3 regions of the Syntrophothermus sp. genome follow, and region 1 is predicted to be linked to each of the others. Evidence: riboswitches for the same ligand, from Rfam matches in the RefSeq annotation. Region 1 holds a riboswitch; each other region holds the start of a gene.

Region 1 (12,910 bases):
ACCACAGCTTCGCCAACAAACCCGATATTAACGACAGGACCACAACCGTAAAGGTTAATTTAGGAGCTTTTCGGTTCATGTTTCATTGCCGCATCCTTCAATAATCGTTTCTCCCTCATTTCATTCCTAATACATTCCTTAATTGCGCGATGCTGTAAGCACACTGGGCCCTGGTGGCAGGAAGAGCTGCTTGGAAATCAGGATACAACAACCCGTTTTTCCGAGCTGCTTCTACAGACGCTGAATACCAGTATGGGCCGGCGGTTACGGAACCGGCTTTATCAGGGGGCAAGGCCCTCGCCAGTATACTCGCCAGTTCGGCTCCGGTGATCTTACCGTTAGGGTCAAATAAACCGCCAGGCTTGCCCTTCATATAACCTTTGCTTACCACGGCAGCGATAGCCTGACCAGCCCAGTAATTCTTAGGAACATCTGCGAATCCATTGCTGGCTTTGCCCTCGGCCTCTTCCAAACCCAGCCCTCTATACAAGAACACCGCGAACTCTGCTCTCGTTACCCGGTTTTCCGGCCTAAAACTCCCGTCCGGGTACCCGCCCAAGGCCTTTACCTGTACCAGCTTCATTATGGAATCGTAAGCCCAGTATTCCGGAGTAAGGTCGAAAAAAACGCTTTTCGACGCACTTTTCGATTGTTTCCAGTAGTTAACATTTACCGGAAACGGCTTTCCGGCCAAAGCCGTCACCGCATAGGCGGTCATTGTAACCGGCGAGGAGGCCACTCCTTCTTTCCAGTTGAAGGAACCATCGCTGTTTTGTAAGCTTAGAAGGTGAGTCACGGCGTTCTTTCCGTTTTTCGACCACTCGAGGCTTTGAGGGTCTTCCCCCGTAGCTATTAACCCCTGTATGACACAGGCATCGGAAGCGGCATTGGCACCGCTGGCCATCCACGCATCACCACAGTTGAATCCCCCGTTGTCCTCCTGACACCTCTTGATGTAAGCCAGCGCGTTTTTTACCGCAGTCGAATTATTGGGGTTTTCTCCTAAAAGCACCAAGACCTGAAGGGCTACTCCCGTATCATCTGCATCGCTCTGATACCCCTCCAGCCAGCTGAAGCCCCCGTCCCTGTTCTGGCGGGCGAGCAGCCACTCTCGAGCTTTGTCCTGGTTTGGTATCTTTTTGCCGTCAGAGGCCAGGCTCAGTATCGACCACATGTGGGCGTTTATCATCCCTTTTTCTCCTCGCCCGGGCTGGAAGAACGCCCCATCGCTCTGTTGAAAAGAACTTATCTTTTCCGTCAAGTCCAGCTCTTTATACTTAGGATCTTTTGCCGCTGCACTGAGAGCCAGTAACAAACGAGCATAATCACAGGTCTCTTGTATATCATCCTTACAAGTTTCTAGGTAATCCAAAGGGCTCTTACCAGACGGCGCCCACGCCGTGCCCGCGACATCTTCTCCCGCTGCCTCTAAAGCCATGATGACCCAGCAAGTGACCGCCTGGCTGCTCTCGCCTCCTGGTTTCGCCGGAAAACCACCGTCGCGGTTCTGGACACGGTGCAGGTATTGAATAGCTCTTGCCAGGCTGGATGCCGCCTCTGAACCCGTCACTGGGTAACCGGCCAAAGCTGCCTGCGAGCTCACCAAAACCAAAAACAGCGCTAAGCTAAGCCCTATTGCGAAAACTTTCTTTTTCACGCTTATGCACTCCCCCGCTTTTTGCTGTTTACCGTTTCGTCCTCGAAATTACCCCCGGAAGGAAGCCCCGCCCTCGTGTTCAAAGCAGTTCATCAAACTGACTAAGGCTTCCCTGGCCTGGTCGAAAGTAACTATGCCGGGAATCATGTTGTGGAACAGCTTGTTCAACTGCGGTGAATAAAAAGTTGAACCCGTAAGCACATCGTACTTGCTTCCTTGTTCCATAACCTCTCCTCCAGCCATCAACACTATCTCATCGGCGTACTCGGCAGCAAACTCGACATCATGCGTTACTACGACCACAGTAGCTCCCCCGGCTTTAAGTTCCAGCAAGATACCGCCCAATTCTTCTTTTAATCTATAATCGAGACCCCGGGTGGGCTCGTCCAAGAGCAGCAGCTCGGGCCTGGCTGCCAGAACCGAAGCCAGTGCCACCCGCTGGCGTTCCCCGGTACTCAAATCGCGAGAATTACGGTCAGCAATCGTTTCCAGGCCTAGCCTATTTAGAATCTGCTTCCCGGTTGCATCGTTCTCAACTCCCAGGTTTTTCTGAGTAAACTCTATCTCCTGCCTTACCGTAGGCATAAACAAATAATCGTTAGGGTTCTGCGATAGGTATCCGACCGTCTTTGCCAGCTCTTCAACGGGCAGCATTCTGGTATCCCGCCCCACAATGATAACCCGTCCACGAGACGGTCTGAGCAAGCCGTTTATGTTTTTGAGAAGAGTAGTCTTTCCTGCTCCGTTCCCTCCCATTACGACCACGAATTTGCCCGGCTGAATGGCTAAGTCTACCGATCTCAGCACTTCGCTTCCACCAGGGTAAGTGAACCACAGTTTCTGGACCTCTAGAGCAGGTTGCTTAGACTCAGCCTTGACCACGCGTAGCCTGCCCTCAGCACATGTCGAAGCTGGAAACCCGCGGTCCGAAGTCCAGTTCCTAAGAAGCCTTCGTCCTTCTTTGACCGTAACCGGAATGCTCCGGCTCCCCACGCTGGCGAACAACTTGGGCAGAGGAGGGACAAACGGCGTCCCGCCCCTCACAGCCCATTCAGCCATGGCCTCGGGAGCGTGGTGGTCATAAACAATCCTCCCCTCGTCCATCACCAGCACCCGGTCGGCCAGGTGAAAACACCTCTCCAGGCGTTGCTCGATCAGGACCACCGTGATACCGTTTTCCTCGTTCAGCCTCCTCACCATGGTGAGTATTTCCTCTCCCGCCACGGGATCGAGCTGCGATGTGGGTTCGTCTAGCAACAACACCTCTGGCTGCATTGCCAGGACCGATGCCAAGGCCACCTTTTGTTTTTCCCCGCCCGACAGCTCTGGAATAAATCGAGAAAGAGAGCCTGTTAACGAGAGAGCTTCCGTGACCTCCATCACCCGGCGTCTCATAAGCTTGGGAGGCAGCCCGAGGTTTTCAAGGCCAAAAGCGATTTCCTGCTCCACCCCGGTCATAACCATCTGCGCCTCGGGATCCTGAAAGACTATACCCACCTTCTGTACCAGGCTTCTTTTGTCGAGTTCCCGCAATTCGGTACCGTCGAGATAAACCCTGCCGCCGTATTTGCCCCCGTAAAAACCAGGGATCAAACCGGCTATAACCCGGAGCAGACTGGACTTCCCGCTTCCCGAACCCCCGATTACCAGAACGAACTGTCCCTCAGGGATAGACAAGTTGATCCTGTCTAAAGCCGGCTTTTCCGTGCCGGGATAGTAGTAGGTCAGATTTTCGATCTTAACCAAGGCCAACTTTCCCACCCCCAAGCGAGAACAGCAGGTACTGAAAACATAGCAGCCATGACCAAGGCCAGGCCGACTTCCCTACCAGTAATAGCCGCCAAGTGAGGGTAATACATATAATCGGACCAGCCCCGCCCCACGGCTACTAACGCGGTAATTGCTCCGATCATCACGCCTGCCAGTATCAACCAGTCCCGCGGTCGCCACAGCTCCCTCAGGTAATAGCTCCGAGGCCCACTCCCGAAGCCCCTAGCGTGCATGGACTCGGCCAGGAGCAACGAACGCTCAAGCGAAGAAAGCAACAGGACGCTGGCTACCGGAACCAGATTGCCCGCACGCTCCCACCACCTGCCGCCTTCGAACTTAACGCCCCGGCAGCGCTGGACCTCGGTTATCCGGTAAAAATCACCTACCATCAAAGGAAAAAGGCGGGTAGCAAGGGTTATGACAAGAGTGGACCTCGTCATCCATCTGCTGAGCAGGCTCAATATCTTGTCGGGGTGCACCGCATAGGTGTACAGGCAAAAAACGCTTATCACAACCAAGAGCCTCAGCCCCATGCCTGCTCCGTAAGCCAGGCCTTCCACGGTTACCCTCAAATGACGCAAAAGAGGCACCCTGGCCCCGGAGAACAGCGGGGTTGAACCAGCCTGCCCCACCACAGCGTTAATTAGAACGATTAAGAGAATCATGGCCAGTGTCAGCTTCATGTATGACCGCCATTCCCGAGCAGTATCAGAGGCGATAATGACCGCTCCAACTGCCACGAACAGGCCCAAGAGGTAAGCGGGATGAGAAAACACCAGGGACAGCAGGAATACCGCCAGGATAAATACCAGCATAGTAACCGGATGGAGCGTATGAATCAAGTTGCCTTTCTGCCGGTAAGCCAGCATCGCTACTTTCCTGCCTTCCCTTAGAACGGTAACCTCATTACTTTACCTTCTACGACAGCTGCACTGTACAGCCCGGATATTTTCTCCGGCCGCCCGGCCAGGGCCTCGACCGCTTGCTCCAGCCCCTCGCGGTCGATACCTATTACCAGCCACAGAGGACTGCCATCTCCCAGTCCCTCGCCGGTAGCCGCTATGACCGCAGCGTTAGTAGCATACACCCGCGCAGTCTCTCCCCTGTAATCGAGCAGTTCGACTCCATCCTCGGTGAAGTGGACAAACGTCCCGTTCCGCCGGTACCCTTGGTTCAGCTTGTCTAGGTAAGGGCTATCTTTTAGATGTCTCCACTCGCCTACCACGATGGTTGGTCCCGATCTCGGTGAAAGCAGGCTCTCGTTCAGAATTCGAACCCCAACCGAAGAAACTCCGCTGGCTTTTAGGGCCTCTTTCAGGGTCTGTCCAAGGTCCAAGCTCCCTGGAGCGCACAAAACGGTAGTTGGCCTTGTTTTCCCGCGGTAGCCATGGAGGAACGGCTCCGGGTAGCAGCCTATCACTGCCGAGTTAACCAATCCAAAAGTATCCCATGAATGGTAGTCCCACCACACCGAATCGCCAGCCCTCAGCTCGTAATCGCCTGCCCCTACGTCCGAGCAGATACCGTTGACAAAGAAAAACCAGTCTTCCCGTGGGCCTGAGAACCCCCCACTCTGCGACTCTACCCCGTTGATCCCGGTAATCAAGCCGCCGCTGTACCCCGTTTTCACCTGAGAGTTAGCTTGGAGAACATCGAACACGGTCCAGCCGGGTTCCATGCGAACCTTTTTGTCCAGAAGTTTCGAGCTTCCGAAGTCTTTCGTTACCACGAGGTGCACCGTAGCAGCGGTTTGTCCGGTTTTTCCCTCACCTTTTTCGAGGAAAGCATCCTGGTCAGAAGCGGTACCGGGACTTGCTTTTGTCCCGGTAGGCTCCTTAGTGTCCGCCGTTTTTCCAAGCGTTTTCTCCTGAACGGTATCGTTTTTTGCCTCACCGTCTTTGGCCGCTGCAGAAACAGGGATTCGATCCGCATCTTTTTCCGGGCCTGCGCTCTGAACAGCTGCTTCCTTTGTTTTATTGCCGGCAACATCATTGGCCGTCCGGTTGCCACAACCGGCAACCGTCACGGCCAGGAAGACAACCATCAGGACTGCCAAACAAAAACCCAGTCGGCGTTTTAACAAAACATCATTCCTCCCCCAAAGTCCCTGCTTAAACGGGGCCCTTCAACTCCCTGCGCCTTGCACCCTATTTTGACCCTGGTTCTGCGGCCTGCGATTTCAAATACCTGTAGACGACCACCGCCGCTTCTGCCCGGGTCGTGCTCCTTTGACCCTGGAAGGTTGATCCTTCACAGCCTCTCATGAGGCCGCGTTCTACAACGTACTCCACACTTTTCCGGGCCCAAGCAGGGGTAGATTCTTTATCTCTTAGAACTGTTTGGCTTAGCTGTCCGGGTGCTGGCACTGCGGGCATCCGGGCTAGGATCGAGGCCATCTCGAAGCGGGTTATGGTTCGGCCGGGACCAAAAGTACCGTCGGGGTAACCGCTGGCAATGCCCTGGTTGGCTACCGCCCCGATAACACCTGCAAACCAGTCTTCATACTTTACATCTCGGAAGCCAGTGCCTCTGACCTTGTCCGGAGTCAGGCCTAAGGCGTTTGCCACCATCGCAGCGAATTCTGCCCTGGTTACCGGACGATCCGGTTCGAAGCCCTTGCCGGTTCCGCGGACAACACCCTTGGCTGCCAGGTACTCTATAGCTTCCTTGGCCCAAGCAAAGTTCTCACCGACGTCGGGGAAAGAAATTGTCTTTTCCGGTTGTTTCGTCGCGACCACCTGGTTCGTCGGCGGCAACTCGATTACCGCAAACTTGGTAAAGTGGTCGGTTTTGAATACGGCCAACCCTTTCTTGGCGTCTATCAAGCCGGGAATAGGCACCCATTGTTTGTTCTTCTCGTCGTACCAAGCCGGGGTCAGGAGTTCCAGCTTCATGTCCTCGTCTACCGGCAGCTTAATAGTTACGGTGACGGGGGAGGCGAATTTGGTGCCGCTGGGCTCAAACTCATAAAGCGATGATGCGATTTTACCCGGGACCTGCACGTCAACTTGGGACGAATTCAATTCCTTGAGCGATATTTCTACCGTCTCGTTCAAGGCCTTGGCGGGTATGAGCAACGACACCTCCTGCTTGGTATCTGCCAGCACGGCTTCTTCCGTTCCAACCTTCACGGTTACGGATACCTGGTTTTCCGCTAACTCCTTTTTCAAAGCTTCGACCTCGGATTTTGACATGACCTGCTCCCGGTTGAGGATCTTGGTCCCGGTCAACACCTGCTCCAGCTCGCTTTGGTATCGGCTGACGGTTTCCTTAACCGCCTGCACAATCTCGGGGCTTATCGCTGCCGTCTGAACTTCTTGCAGGTATTTACCGCTAACGAGATCCTCCCATTTAGGACCGCCGGACATGGCGTTGGTGCTGTACCAGAAGATAATCTTGTCATTTTGACGCACCGAGCAGTCGCCGGGCAGAACACTCGGCATGCTTCCGTTCACACTGTAGCACCAGCCGTTCATCCCCTCGTTTCGTTCGCCTTCTATAGCAACCACCAGCCCGGGCCACTGGCTCGAAAACTCCCAGCTCAAACCCGTTTTGTCCAAAGCCCCCATCGCTGTCAGCCTGAATCTATCGTCGGGAGAAAGCTCCACCGAACCCGGTCCGTATAAGAGGTATCCATCCTTGCCGACCACCGCAATGTTCACGGATATTGTACCGGATCCAGGGGTCGTGCCTGACCCAGAATTCGCGGCAGCTACTGTTACCGTTGCCGTTCCGGTCAGACTCCCGTAACTCGCCCTCACCAGGGTGGTACCTGGAGCAAGGGCACTAAGCACGCCTCCAGTATCTATACTGGCGACACTGTCATCACTTACTTCCCATACTGCTTGCGATGTTACATCGGTTTCGGTTCCATCTACTTGGAATAATTGGGCTGTAAAAGCTTGTGTGGATCCCACGCTGACTGTGGCTTGCGGTGGGTTTACCAACAAGGCAGGTGTTACGGTAGCATCCAGCATCAGGTAGGCATCAAGAACCCAGGTGTTATCCATTATGTTCTTGCTGGTCCCGAAAGTTCCGTCCCCGTTAAGGGCTCCGGTCAAAAGATAGGTAACCGGACTGTTTTCTTCGCTGTTTTTCCAGGATCGGGGATCCATATTTAAAAGAGTTAAGGTATATATTACTTCCGCGGTGTCTATTGCAGGGTCGTCCCAACCAGCGTCATCTTGAAAACTGCCATTCTCTTTCTGTAGTGCTTTCAGCCATTCGAGGCCCGCCTCTATGGCCTGTGTCACAGCATCTGTCTGGTCCCCTAAGGCATAGTCCTTTAGATAATCCAAAGCTCGGATTGCCTGGCAGGTTGCCACAGTATCGTTCCAGGAACTGGTCCAAGCCCCGGTATTCATATCCCTTTGGCTTAGAATATACTCAATGGCCGCATTTTTATCGTAAACCTGGTCTATTACCCCTGCCCTTCCCAAAAGCTCAAAAGCCGCGATGTCGCCGAAAGCGTTGTCGTCAAAAGACCCGTTTCCCGTGCTTTTCTGACGGTCGTTCAGTATCTGAAGCAGTTGGTTGGCTTTCTCATTATCCCCGAAAGCCTGGACTGCCAGCAGATGCTGGGCCAGGAGTTTAGATGAATAAGTACCGCTAGGATTGGACAGTATCTGGTATGTTTTCGCCAGAACCTTATCCTTAAAACTCTGGCTCTCATAAACCCAGCTGCTCAAATCGACTCCGGCCTTATCAAGCACATATGCATCGTAAGCGCCGAAACTCGTCCAACCGTCATCTACTGGAGTCCCAGTTTGAAACAAGACATAATTATTCTGCACCGCCCTGGCGGCAAGGTCATCAAAACTCACCTGGGCTTCTGCGGTTCCTGGCAGAACAACCGTTGTTAACAAACTTGCCAATAAGCAAATCAATGTTATCAGACGATAACGTCTGCGGTTCTTATGCATAGATTTTAACCCTCCCTCAGCCAAAACCTTCACTAAACCAAACCAGCATCTTTCTTTAGACGTCAAACACCGAGTCTCCGTCTACGGCTACTCATTCGAACCAGAAACCAATTAAAAAACCCCACTTCCACTGAAAGAAGTGAGGTTCGTACTCATAAGCTCACATATGCCCTCATACCGCACTCCCCCTCTCATGCGGAAGGATGACGATGCGTAGTCTCGGGCAGGTCTCCTGACTCGCGGATCCTTGCTCCATTCCCACCTTCCCATCCGGCACGCAACCGGTTGGCTTAAAACCGGATACATGTTCGAACAGTGGCTTACCGGGAATGTCGCTCCCCGCTCACAGTGGCGCGACCGTCCAGGATTCTCACCTGGTTCCCTTTTTAACCTCGTCTCGGTTTCCCACCGGGACAAGGACACCCAAGACCTCGTATCATTCAGTTGTCGTTTGTATGTTGCATTAATATTAATACCACATTTGCTCAACAACCGGCAACCATTTTTGTTGTTTAGTGCCACACCGTACTAAAGAGTGCATTCTTAATTCTTAATTCTTAATTCTTAATTCTTAATTCTTAATTCTTAATTCTCAATTCCTACCATTTCACCAATAGCCCGTACCAGCTCATCCCTTCCCTCACCGGTGAGGCTGGAAAAACATAGCGGTGGATCTGATAAACGGAGTTCCCGCTGGATAGCCGCCAGTTGCGTTTTCCATTTTCCGCGGGCTATCTTGTCGGCCTTGGTAGCTACTACTATGCGGGGAATCTGGTGATAACCTAGCCACTCGCTCATGAGTTTGTCCGTTTCAGTTGGATGATGCCGTATGTCTACGACCTGAACAACGCACTTCAGCTGGCGCCTCTCCTTGAGGTACTTTTCTATCAAAAGGCTCCACCGCTTGCGCTCTGCCTGCGAGACTTTGGCATACCCGTAGCCCGGCAGGTCCACCAAAAACCAGGCATCATCGAAAAGGTAGTAGTTTATAGTCCTGGTCTTGCCAGGGGTAGAGCTGGTCAGAGCCAGGTTCCGCCGGTTGGCGAGGCAGTTGATCAAAGAAGATTTGCCTACATTAGACCTTCCAGCCAAAGCTATTTCCGGCAGCCCCGATGCAGGCAAAGATTCTATATCTACGTAAGAGCCCTTGAATTCAGCTTTCTTCACTCTCATGTTCTTCATTGAAGGGTTTGCTCGGCAACAGGTCCTATGACTTCTCCCAGGCTTTCTTTAGCCTCAGGCATTCCTCTAACCAGGGCCTTTTCCAGTACCTGGTCCATATGGTCTACCAACACAAATTCCATCTTCTTCTTAACATTGGCAGGAACCTCTTCCAGGTCCTTTTTATTTTCGGCAGGCAGAATGACTGTGGTAATGCCCGCCCGGTGAGCAGCCAGCACTTTCTCCTTGATCCCGCCTACAGGGAGAACCCTTCCCCTTAAAGTAATCTCTCCGGTCATGGCTACATCGCTCCGGACCGGCTGTTTGGAAAAAGCCGAAGCCAAAGCCGTAGCCAAAGCAATGCCCGCCGAAGGGCCGTCTTTAGGAATAGCCCCCTCTGGCACGTGTAGATGCACATCGTATTTCTCGTGAAAATCGGACTCGGTGATCCCCAGCTCCCCCGCTTTGCTTCTCACATAGGAAAGGCTGGCCTGGGCCGACTCTTTCATGATATCGCCTAGGTGTCCCGTCATCGTCAATTTACCGGTTCCGGGAAGCAAAGCGACCTCCACCGACAGGGTGTCACCACCGGTCTCGGTCCAGGCCATGCCGGTAGCAACCCCGACTTGATTTTCTTTTTCTGCCGTACCGTACCGGTATTTTTCTGCTCCCAGGAAAGTCGGTACCGAATTGCTGGTTACCCTAACCGACTTGTTTTTATCAGCCACCACTTCCCGAGCCACCTTACGGCAGATGGTAGCAATCTCCCGTTCCAAGTTACGCACCCCGGCCTCCCGCGTGTACTGCCTGATTATCTTGCGGATAGCGCCTTCAGAGAAACCGATATTCTTCTTTTTCAGACCGTGTTCTTTGATCTGTTTCGGTACCAAATAGTCCAGCGCGATCCTGGTTTTCTCCTCTTCAGTGTACCCGGAGATGTAAATGACCTCCATCCGGTCCAACAGAGGACGCGGGATGCTGTAGGGAGAATTGGCAGTCGTTATAAACATCACTTTAGATAAGTCAAACGGCACCTCCAGGTAGTGGTCGCTGAACATGTGGTTCTGTTCAGGATCCAGCACTTCCAATAAAGCCGAAGCGGGATCTCCCCGAAAGTCGGAGCTCATCTTGTCCACCTCGTCCAGCAAGAAAACAGGATTCTTAGTTCCTGCCTGCTTCATTCCCTGGATAATACGCCCAGGCAAAGAACCTACATAGGTGCGGCGGTGTCCTCTAATTTCCGCTTCATCCCTGATCCCGCCCAGAGACATGCGCACGAACTTTCTCCCCAAGGCCCTGGCAATAGACTTTCCGAGCGAGGTCTTACCCACTCCCGGAGGCCCGATGAAACACAAAATGGGCCCCTTCATTTTTCGAGCCAGCTTCCTTATAGCCAGGTACTCGAGTATCCGTTCTTTGGGCTTGGTCAAACCATAGTGGTCCTCGTCCAGTATCTTCTGGGCAACGTCAAGATCCAAACGGTCTCTGGTTTCCTGCGACCACGGCATGGAAAGCAGCCAATCCAGGTAGTTACGTACCACCACCGCTTCCGCTACCATGGGAGGCATCTTTTCCAGCCGCTCTACTTCTTTTAAGGCCTTCTCTTCGATCTCAGGTGGCAGCTTGGCCTGGGCTATCTTTTCCCTCAGTTCCTCTCCCTCTGCCACCCTTTCATCCTTTTCTCCCAGCTCTTTTTGGATGGCCTTCATCTGCTCGCGCAGGTAGTATTCTTTCTGGGTCTTCTCCATCTGCTTCCTGACCCGGATGTTTATCTTTCTTTCGAGCTCCAAGACTTCCATCTCTTTGGCCAAGATTTCACACAGTATCTCCAGCCGTTTCTTGACATCAAGTGATTCCAGTATCGCCTGTTTCTCATGCACCCGCAAAGACAGGTGAGAAGCGACAACGTCGGCTAACCTCCCCGGTTCCTCGATGGCCACCACCGAGACCACAGTCTCCGGCGGTATCTTCTTGCTCATTTTAACGTATTGCTCGAACTGGTAAATAAGAGTCCTCATCAAAGCTTCTATCTCAGGGGCTTTTCTGTCAGGGTACTCTTTGAACTCTTTGATGCCAACCTTAATAAAAGGCTCAAAAAAGATGTATCCCTGAATCTCGGCCCTGTTCAGCCCTTCCACCAGTACCCGCATGGTACCTCCGGGCATCTTTAGTATCTGCTTAATCTCAGCAATGGTGCCTATCTGATAGATGTCATCTTCCCCCGGATCATCGGTCTGGGCTTCCTTCTGAGTGGCCAAGAAAATCTTCTTGTCCTCAAGCATAGCCTCCTCAATGGCGTTGATGGATTTTTCCCGGCCTACATCCAAATGTATAACCATGTGGGGAAATACCAAAACACCTCTTAGCGGCAGCAGTGGGATTTCGCGATAGTAGTACTCCTTCCCCTCGTACACCCCAAATTACACCTCCTATTACGGCCAAACCGCAAGTATATTCTACTATATGAAAAAAACGAATGTAAGAGGGCATCAACGCCGGACAACCGGAAAATACCCGTCTCATTAGATTTTTAGCTGTTTTATTGTACCAGAAACCTATCCAGCGGTCATGTTTAAAATTATGGGTCAACTGCTTAAAAAGCCTTTTAATGAGTAAAAAATGAAGGCTTTTTGCCAAAAATGCCCCTCGGTTGAGCCGGTGAAAGTATGTTTTCAGTCTTAACAGTTAACCAAAGCACGTGGGTATCCTGATACAATAGAGTCCCGCGAAACATCAACCAAGACAGCGTTCTCGATTACCTGGGCAATGCTCTCCACTGGGACTACCTCTATGTCCTCCCAGTGTTCAAAAATCTCGAGCCAGTTTTCCTGGGGTATGAAAACCTGTTTAACGCCTGCGCGGCGAGCCGCCTCAATCTTGGGAATTACCCCTCCTACCGGTTTCACATTCCCAGCCACTGATATCTCCCCAGTCATCGCGACATAAGCCCTGACTGGCCATTGTTTTAGGGCTGAAAAGACCGCAACCGCCATAGCCACCCCGGCTGATGGTCCATCTACAGCCATCCCACCCGGGAAATTGATGTGAATGTCGTAATCCCCAGTCTTGAGCCCATATACCCAGCGGAGAGCGGTCATTACGTTCTCAACCGCACCTTTGGCCATACTCTTGCGCCTAAAAGCATGGCCAGAATCGCCGAACTCTTCTTCTTCTATCACCCCGGTCACCTTCCACCGTCCTTGCCCCTTTCTAGCCTTCATCGCGCAGACTTCAACCTCGATCAAGCGTCCCTGGTTAGCGCCGTGAACAGCCAAAGCATTTACCACTCCTACCCGGGGAGTAGGGCTCGGTCGGACCTCATAGCGCGGGTTGAATCTGCCGTGATTAACTACTCTGGCGAGTATTTCCCGATCTATCCTTGAGGCCCCTTTCACGGTTG
Region 2 (3,123 bases), on a different contig from region 1:
TTCTCTGCAGGCGCTCCACCACCTCAAAATTCAGGGCGCAGTGAATGGCCATAAAATCAATGCCCGCGGCGGCCTGCTTTTCTATGGCCTCAAACATGTCCTCCGGGGTCATGGCCACAATGCCGCCCCTCTTCTCAATGGCCTCAATGCCCGCCTGGTAGATGGGCACGCTCCCCACGGGAACTGTGGCCCTTTCCAGGCTGATGCACCGCATGCCGTCGATATCCCCACCGGTGCTCAGGTCCATAATGGCATCGGCCCCGGCAGAAATGGCCACCTCGATCTTGCGGGCCTCCATTTCCGGATCGTCCCGGTCGCTGGAGGTGCCGATGAGGGCATTCACCTTGGTCCGCAGACCCTGCCCGATGGCGCAGGGCCGGATTCCTTTCCGTAACCTGTTCTTCAGGATGACGATGGCACCCGCGGCCACCCCGGCCCGGATAAATTCCGGGTCCACCCCCTCCTGCCGGGCCACCTCTTCCATCTCCGGCGTAACGCGGCCTTCTCTGGCCGCCAGCAACTGCGTCATATCTAACACACCCCCTGCTCTTTGCCCAGATATTCCCCTACCACCTGCATGGCGCAATACTTGCCGCACATGGCACATGCCCGGTGAGAACCGCGGCTGCGCTCCCGGCGAAGAGTTCCGGCCCGGCGGGAATCGAGGGCCAGTTCGATTTGCCTCTCCCAGTCCAGGGCCTTGCGCGCCCGGGACATCTCCAGGTCCCACCGGGCGGCCCGGGGCTCCCGGGCCACGTCGGCGGCGTGGGCGGCAATGCGGGCGGCAACGACGCCCTCCCTTACCTGCTCTACATCGGGCAGCCCCAGGTGCTCCGCGGCAGTAACATAACAGAGAAATTCCGCCCCGGCCCAGGCCGAAAGCGCCCCACCGATGGCCGCCGTAATGTGGTCGTACCCGGGGGCGATGTCGGTAACCACCGGGCCGAAGACAAAATAGGGCGCTCCGTGGCAGAGCTGCTTTTCCAGCTGCACGGTGGCCTTCAGATGCCCCAGGGGCACGTGACCGGGCCCTTTCACCATCACCTGCACCCCTTTTTCCCGGGCCCGAGCCACCAGTTCCCCCAGAACCACCAGTTCCTGCACCTGGGCGGCATCCAGGGAGTCGGCCAGGCAGCCGGGACGCCAGCCGTCGGCCAGGCTTAAGGTAACGTCATAGCGGCGACAGATTTCCAGCAGCCGGTTGAAATGCTCGTAAAGGGGATTCTCCTGCTGGTTGTAAATCATCCAGCCCATTAAGTGGCTGCCCCCGTGGCTGACCAGGTAATCAACGCGGCGGTGCTTTTTGGCCGCCCGCAGGGTCTGCCAGGTGGTGGCGCAGTGGAGGGCCAGAAGATCCACCCCATCGGCGGCCTGCCGCTCGATGACATCGAACATCTCGTCCACCTTCATTTTTACCGCCGCTCCATACTTCTCCCGGGCCTCCGCCAGGGCCTGGTAGACGGGCAGGGTACCCACGGGCGTAGTGGTTGCCGCCAGCACGGCCCGCCGGGCACCGTCAATGTCCCCACATACGCTCAAATCCATAATGGCATCGGTGCCGGCTTCCACAGCCGCCCTTACTTTGGCGACCTCACCCTCAATGGTATCCCTTTCCGCTGCCAGGCCCACACTGGCGCTTACCTTCACCGAAAGCCCCGTGCCGATACCCACGGGATCGATGTTCTTTCTAGCGCGGTTGCGGGGTATGACGATGGTCCCGGCCGCCAATCCCCGGCGGACGAACTCCGGGTCCACTCCCTCCCGCTCGGCCACCCTTTGCATTTCTGGCGTGATTTCACCGGCCAGAGCCCTGGCCATCTGCGTTGGCATTTTCAACCCACCTCCATTGAAGTAAAATAAAAAGTCCCCAGCCAAAACCTCATCTGGCTGAGGACTTTACCATCATCCTCCGCGCCCGGCTGCCCTTTCGCGCGAGAGCAGCCCTCCCTCAAACAGGCAGGTCTCCTGGCTAGCGGATCATCGCGCGCTTCCTCCCCCGGCCTTCCCGGCAGCACCCAGCCATGTATAGTTCCGTTTACCGCGACTCTATCGTTAGCAATAACCTGCTTTCGTTGCAGCAGGAATCAGATGAACTGAGTGCCGGCCAGTGACCGGGTCAAGCTCCCCGATTACAGTGGCGGGACCGCGCCGTTTCCGCCCGCACTCAGGTTTTACGCTCTGGTACCAACAACCTCTACCCAGTGAAGTTGCAGAAATTTCCTCTCGCAACTGCAGGCCCACTCCAGCTCTTAACCTGAGTGCCGGGGCGTCCGGACTTCCCTATTCTCCCCTTCATGGGACACCTGTTTGACTATTCAGTTATTACTCAAAGGTATAATATCACAACCGACCCGGCAGCGCAAGCAAAACTAAAACCTGGAGAATAGTTCTTGGAGGTAAAGGTGTGGATGTGGTAAATTAAATTAAATAAAAAATCAAGGAGGTCGGGAAAGTGAAAACAGCCCTGCGCCAGCTTCCCTGGCCCGTGACTCTGATCGGGAGCTTTCACGAGGGCCGCCACAACCTCATGACAGCTTCCTGGGTGAGCCAGGTTTCCTTCAAGCCCCTGCTGGTGATGGTTTCGATTGCCCCAGAGCGCTTCACCTACGAACTCGTCTCCGCCTCCGGGGAATTCGTCGTCAGCATCCTCGCCGCCGACCAGGCGGAGATCGCTCAGTTCTGCGGCAGCCGCTCCGGAAGGGACGTGGACAAGGTAAGGGCCCTGGGTCTAAAAACCCTCCCGGGAAAAACTGTCAAGGTTCCGCTCCTCGAGGACTGCCTCGCCAACCTCGAGTGCCGGGTAGCGGCCACCCACCCTGCCGGTGACCACGTGATCTTCATCGGAGAGGTTGTGGGGGGCGAGGTCCAGAGGCCTGAGGCGGAGCCCCTCGTGGTCCGCGACTGGAAGTGGGGGCGTTACGTGAAAGCAGAAGCCTGACTCCTCAGAGCCGCGCTGGCTTGCCAAAAATTTGATTGACTTTTTCTTCCTCCTGAATATATAATAAAAATTGGCAAACGCTGCCGATGGACGGCAGTAAACCTTCAGGGAGGAGGTTATGGATAATGGTATTGCATGTCCACGAACACACCCATCCTGCGGTTAAACACACTCATGCTCACTCC
Region 3 (4,256 bases), on a different contig from region 1:
GGACATTGTGAGCCGGGGCGGCGCCTTCCTCACCGGCTGGATGCTGCACAACAAAAAAGAAAATCCTCTTTACGAAAACTACGACCGGGTGCTGGACATTCTGCGGAAATATGACGTCACTTTAAGCCTGGGAGATGCCATCCGCCCCGGGTGTATTGCCGATTCCCTGGACGGCGCCCAGATTCAGGGCCTGCTGGTGGCCGGGGAACTGGTTGCCCGGGCCCGGGAAAAGGGGGTGCAGGTAATGGTGGAGGGGCCGGGGCACGTGCCCATCCACCACGTGGAAACCACCATGCTGCTGCAAAAGCAGCTCTGCCACCAGGCCCCGTATTTTATCCTGGGCACCCTGGCCATTGATGTGGCCCCGGGGTACGATCATATTACCGCAGCCGTCGGCGGAGCCCTGGCCGGGGCTTCCGGGGCGGATTTCATCTGCTACGTCACCCCGGCGGAGCACCTGGGTCTGCCCACGGAAGAGGACGTGCGCGTGGGGGTGATGGCCGCCCGTATTGCCGCCCACGCTGCCGACATTGCCAAAGGCGTCAAAGGAGCCTGGGAGTGGGATTTAAAAATGGCCCGGGCCCGGGCTTCCCTGGACCGTGCGGCAATAGCCGGCCTGGCTCTGGACCCGGCCCTGGTTCGCTGTTACTTTGAGAAAGAAAAAGGGGAACCGTGCAGCGCCTGCGGCGATGAATGCGCCCTGCGGCTGGTGGCGGAGTATTTCCAATAGTTTCACAAGGTGGAAAGCAGGAATTTGTGGAGGAATAGCGAACAGTTTTCAAAAAAGTGAATATGGTCGGAATGGGTTGCCTTGTTTGCACAGGGCTGAAAAGGGAATCAGGTGAAAATCCTGAGCGGTCCCGCCACTGTGATGGGGAGTCGCCGTACACGAAGCCACTGTCCTGCACTCAATGAGGAGCACTGACTCCCGGGCCAGGTTCAGTTTGGAAATGGCTGACATTCGGCTCGCGTTGTTAATGATAATTGTGTTAATGATAATTGAGTGCTGGATGGGAAGGCGTACGGTGATGATGAGCCAGAGCCAGGAGACCTGCCCATTCCATCTGGCCGTACCTGCCTACGCGGATAGGTAAGGAGGTTTTAGCCTTTTGAGTGAACCCCGTCGTGGCAGGCGGGGTTTTTGATTTTCATTCGACCTGTCAAAGGGGGGTAGCGCTCTTGGGTCTAAAGATTTTGTTTTATACTGCCATCGAAGGAGAGTTGGTCAACTTAAGCCGCGCCGTTAAGTCCCTGGCCTCTGAACATGGCCCTTTAATCGAGGTCTTTGCCCGGGCGAAGCGGGATCTGCAGAGCACCGAAAGTATCGGGGAACTGCTCCGGCTCGTTCCCCAATGTCACTTGCTTGTTCTCCACCTGATGGGTGGGCCTGATTCCCTGCCGGGTTTTGAACCTTTGACGAAACTGGCCCGGGAGAAAGGCATCCCTTTGGCTGTGATGCCATCAGCCGGGGAGAATGTCTCCGAACTGATGCAGTTGAGCCTTCTTCCGCCGGATGATTACCACCTTATGCGCCTGTATCTCAGCTACGGCGGTAAAGCAAACCTCAGGAACCTCCTCCTGTGGGCGGCCAACCGCTTCCTCGGCAAGGACCTCCCGGTAGAGGAGCCAAAACCCCTGCCCTGGGAAGGCCTCTACCACCCCGACTTCCGGGAGGAGAGCGCTCTTGCGGCATACGTAGAAGAAAAGATCAAGGAGAAGAAAAGGCCTCCTGTAATCGGGATCCTCTTCTACCAGAGCTACTGGGTGGCGGGAAACACCGGTTTCGTCGACGAACTGATCCGGGGAATTGAAGACCAGGGAGGTATAGCCTTACCGGTTTTTCTTTATGCCACGAGGAATGACGAGATCGGGAGCCGGGGAATTGAATGGGTGATCGCGAATTATTTCTGTAAGGATGGCCGGCCAGTGGTTGACGCGGTGATAAACACCCTGATGTTTTCCCAAACAATGGCTACTCCTACCTTCGGTCGGGCGGCGGGGGAGAACTTTTACCGGAAGCTAGGCGTGCCCTTGATCAAGGCCATCATCTCGCTGACTCCTTACGCGGAGTGGGAGGAGAGCCTGCAGGGGCTCGCCCCTCTTGATGTGGTGATGAGCGTCGCCCTCCCCGAGTTTGACGGCGCCCTGATCACCGTCCCTATCGCCACCCGGGAGGAGGAAGAGCAGGACCCGTTCACAGGGGCAACGTTGATCAAATACGCACCAGTTGCCGACCGCGCGAGAAAAGTGGCTTCTTTGGCGATCCGCTGGGCGAGACTCCGTCACAAACCCAACCATGAGAAAAGGGTTGCCATTATCCTGCACAACTACCCGCCCCGCAACGACTGCATCGGCTGCGCTTTCGGCCTGGACACCCCGGCCAGCGTCCACCGCCTGCTGGTGGTCTTGAAGGAGGCAGGTTACCGGGTGGAGGACCTCCCCCCCGACGGGGCGGCGCTGATGGAGAAGATCTTGTCCGGCCTCACCAACGAGCGGGGTTGGCTCGACCCCAGGGAGTTGGACCGCCGGGCGGCAGCGCGGGTAGAGCAGGAAACTTACGAAAAATGGTTTGCTGCTTTTCCGTCCCGTGCCCGGGAGAAGCTAGCAAGAGATTGGGGCGACCCTCCTGGGGAGGTTTTTGCTTACGGAAAGCACCTGCTCGTGCCGGGCATCTTCCTGGGGAACATCTTCATCGGCATCCAGCCCGTGCGCGGCTTTTTCGAAGACCCCTCTCGCATCTACCACAGCCCGGACCTGGCGCCACCTCATCACTATCTTGCTTATTACCGGTGGCTGCGGGACGAATTCAAGGCCGATCTCGTCTTCCACATCGGGAAGCACGGCTCCCTGGAATGGCTTCCCGGCAAAGGGGTCGGGCTTTCCCAGGCCTGCTTCCCGGACCTTGTTTTCCCGGATCTGCCTCACGTTTACCCCTACATCATCAACAACCCCGGCGAGGGAACCCAGGCCAAGCGGCGCTCCCACGCCTGCATCATCGACCACCTCATCCCTGTGATGACCAAGGCAGATACTTACGACGAACTGGCTGAAGTGGAGGCGCTGGTTAAGGATTACCACACCGCCAAGACCCTCGACCCCTCCAAGCTCCCGGCCTTGCGCGGCCTGATCTGGGAGCGGGTGGAGGCTGCCCATCTCGACCACGACCTCGGCATCTCCAAGGAAGGGGCCGAGAAAGACTGGGAGAGCTTCCTGGAGCGCCTCCATACCTACCTCTGCGAAGTCAAGGACACCCTGATCCGCGACGGGCTCCATATCCTGGGCCAACCCCCCGAAGGCGACCGGCTCGTGGAGATGCTGCTTGCCCTCACCAGGTTGCCTAACGGAGCAGTTCCTTCCCTGCGCGAGCAGGTGGCCGGGTTCTTGGGCCACGACTATGCCGCTCTTTTGGAAAACCCTGGATATTTTTCAAGTAAGCATAGCTGCACCTACGGCGAGATCTTGGAGGAAATCGACGGGAAGGCCCGCGCCCTCCTCGAGGCTTTCGCTAGGGAAAACTAAGCCCGGGAATAAGCGGTGGATGTCACGAGACAGGTGCTGGGAAAAGAAGACGAGGGGATCGGCCGGGTGCTGGCATATGTTGCCGAAACTCTGGTCCCGGCTCTAAGGGCCACGGAGCAGGAGCTTGTCAATTGTCTTTCGGCTTTAGAGGGAGCTTATATCCCGCCCGGGCCCGCCGGGGCGCCGACGCGGGGGATGGCAGATATCCTCCCGACCGGACGCAACTTCTACTCAATTGACCCCCAGGCAATCCCCACCCGGGCCGCCTGGCACACGGGACAGGCGCTTGCCAATGCCCTTTTGGAGCGGTACCGGCGGGATGAGGGAAAGTATCCGGAAAGCATCGGGATGGTGATCTGGGCCACCAACACCATGCGGACAGGGGGTGATGATGTTGCCGAGGCCCTCTACCTCATGGGGGTCCGCCCGGTCTGGGAGAAAAGCGGGCGGGTCAAGGGATTAGAAGTAATTCTCCTCGAGGAGCTGGGGCGGCCGCGCATCGATGTCACCATCCGGGCGAGCGGGCTGTTCCGGGACGCTTTTCTCAACGTTATCCACCTTCTAGATCAGGCGGTGGAAATGGTTGCCTCCTTAGACGAGCCTGAGGAGCTGAACTTTGTGGCTGCCCACGTGCGGGCTGAAGTGAAAGAAAAAGTGGAGGCCGGGATGGAACCGGAACACGCCAGGAGAGAGGCCCTCTGGCGGGTCTTTAGCGACCGCCCGGGGTGCTGCGGAGC

What was found. Region 1 has a riboswitch for cobalamin ahead of HPY90_RS00700 (S-layer homology domain-containing protein). Riboswitches for the same ligand answer to the same signal wherever they lie in the genome.
Region 2: linked by a shared signal. The riboswitch ahead of thiC (phosphomethylpyrimidine synthase ThiC) and the one ahead of HPY90_RS00700 (S-layer homology domain-containing protein) in region 1 are both predicted to bind cobalamin.
Region 3: linked by a shared signal. The riboswitch ahead of cobN (cobaltochelatase subunit CobN) and the one ahead of HPY90_RS00700 (S-layer homology domain-containing protein) in region 1 are both predicted to bind cobalamin.

What each region holds. Positions count from the first base shown of each region.
Region 1 is NZ_JABUEX010000001.1:132,953-145,862, reverse strand. Features, by position in the region: gene HPY90_RS00725 (ECF transporter S component) at 1-79, opposite strand, end outside; gene HPY90_RS00720 (S-layer homology domain-containing protein) at 116-1,657, opposite strand; gene HPY90_RS00715 (ABC transporter ATP-binding protein) at 1,706-3,418, opposite strand; gene HPY90_RS00710 (energy-coupling factor transporter transmembrane component T) at 3,382-4,296, opposite strand; gene HPY90_RS00705 (DUF4430 domain-containing protein) at 4,317-5,510, opposite strand; gene HPY90_RS00700 (S-layer homology domain-containing protein) at 5,575-8,349, opposite strand; cobalamin riboswitch at 8,555-8,791, opposite strand; gene yihA (ribosome biogenesis GTP-binding protein YihA/YsxC) at 8,935-9,531, opposite strand; gene lon (endopeptidase La) at 9,528-11,924, opposite strand; gene lonB (ATP-dependent protease LonB) at 12,189-12,910, opposite strand, start outside.
Region 2 is NZ_JABUEX010000082.1:4,518-7,640, forward strand. Features, by position in the region: gene bzaB (B12 lower ligand biosynthesis ThiC-like protein BzaB) at 1-529, opposite strand, end outside; gene thiC (phosphomethylpyrimidine synthase ThiC) at 532-1,830, opposite strand; cobalamin riboswitch at 1,939-2,322, opposite strand; gene HPY90_RS14200 (flavin reductase family protein) at 2,453-2,938, shown strand.
Region 3 is NZ_JABUEX010000082.1:249-4,504, reverse strand. Features, by position in the region: gene bzaB (B12 lower ligand biosynthesis ThiC-like protein BzaB) at 1-730, shown strand, start outside; cobalamin riboswitch at 787-1,073, shown strand; partial or broken gene cobN (cobaltochelatase subunit CobN) at 1,378-4,256, shown strand, end outside.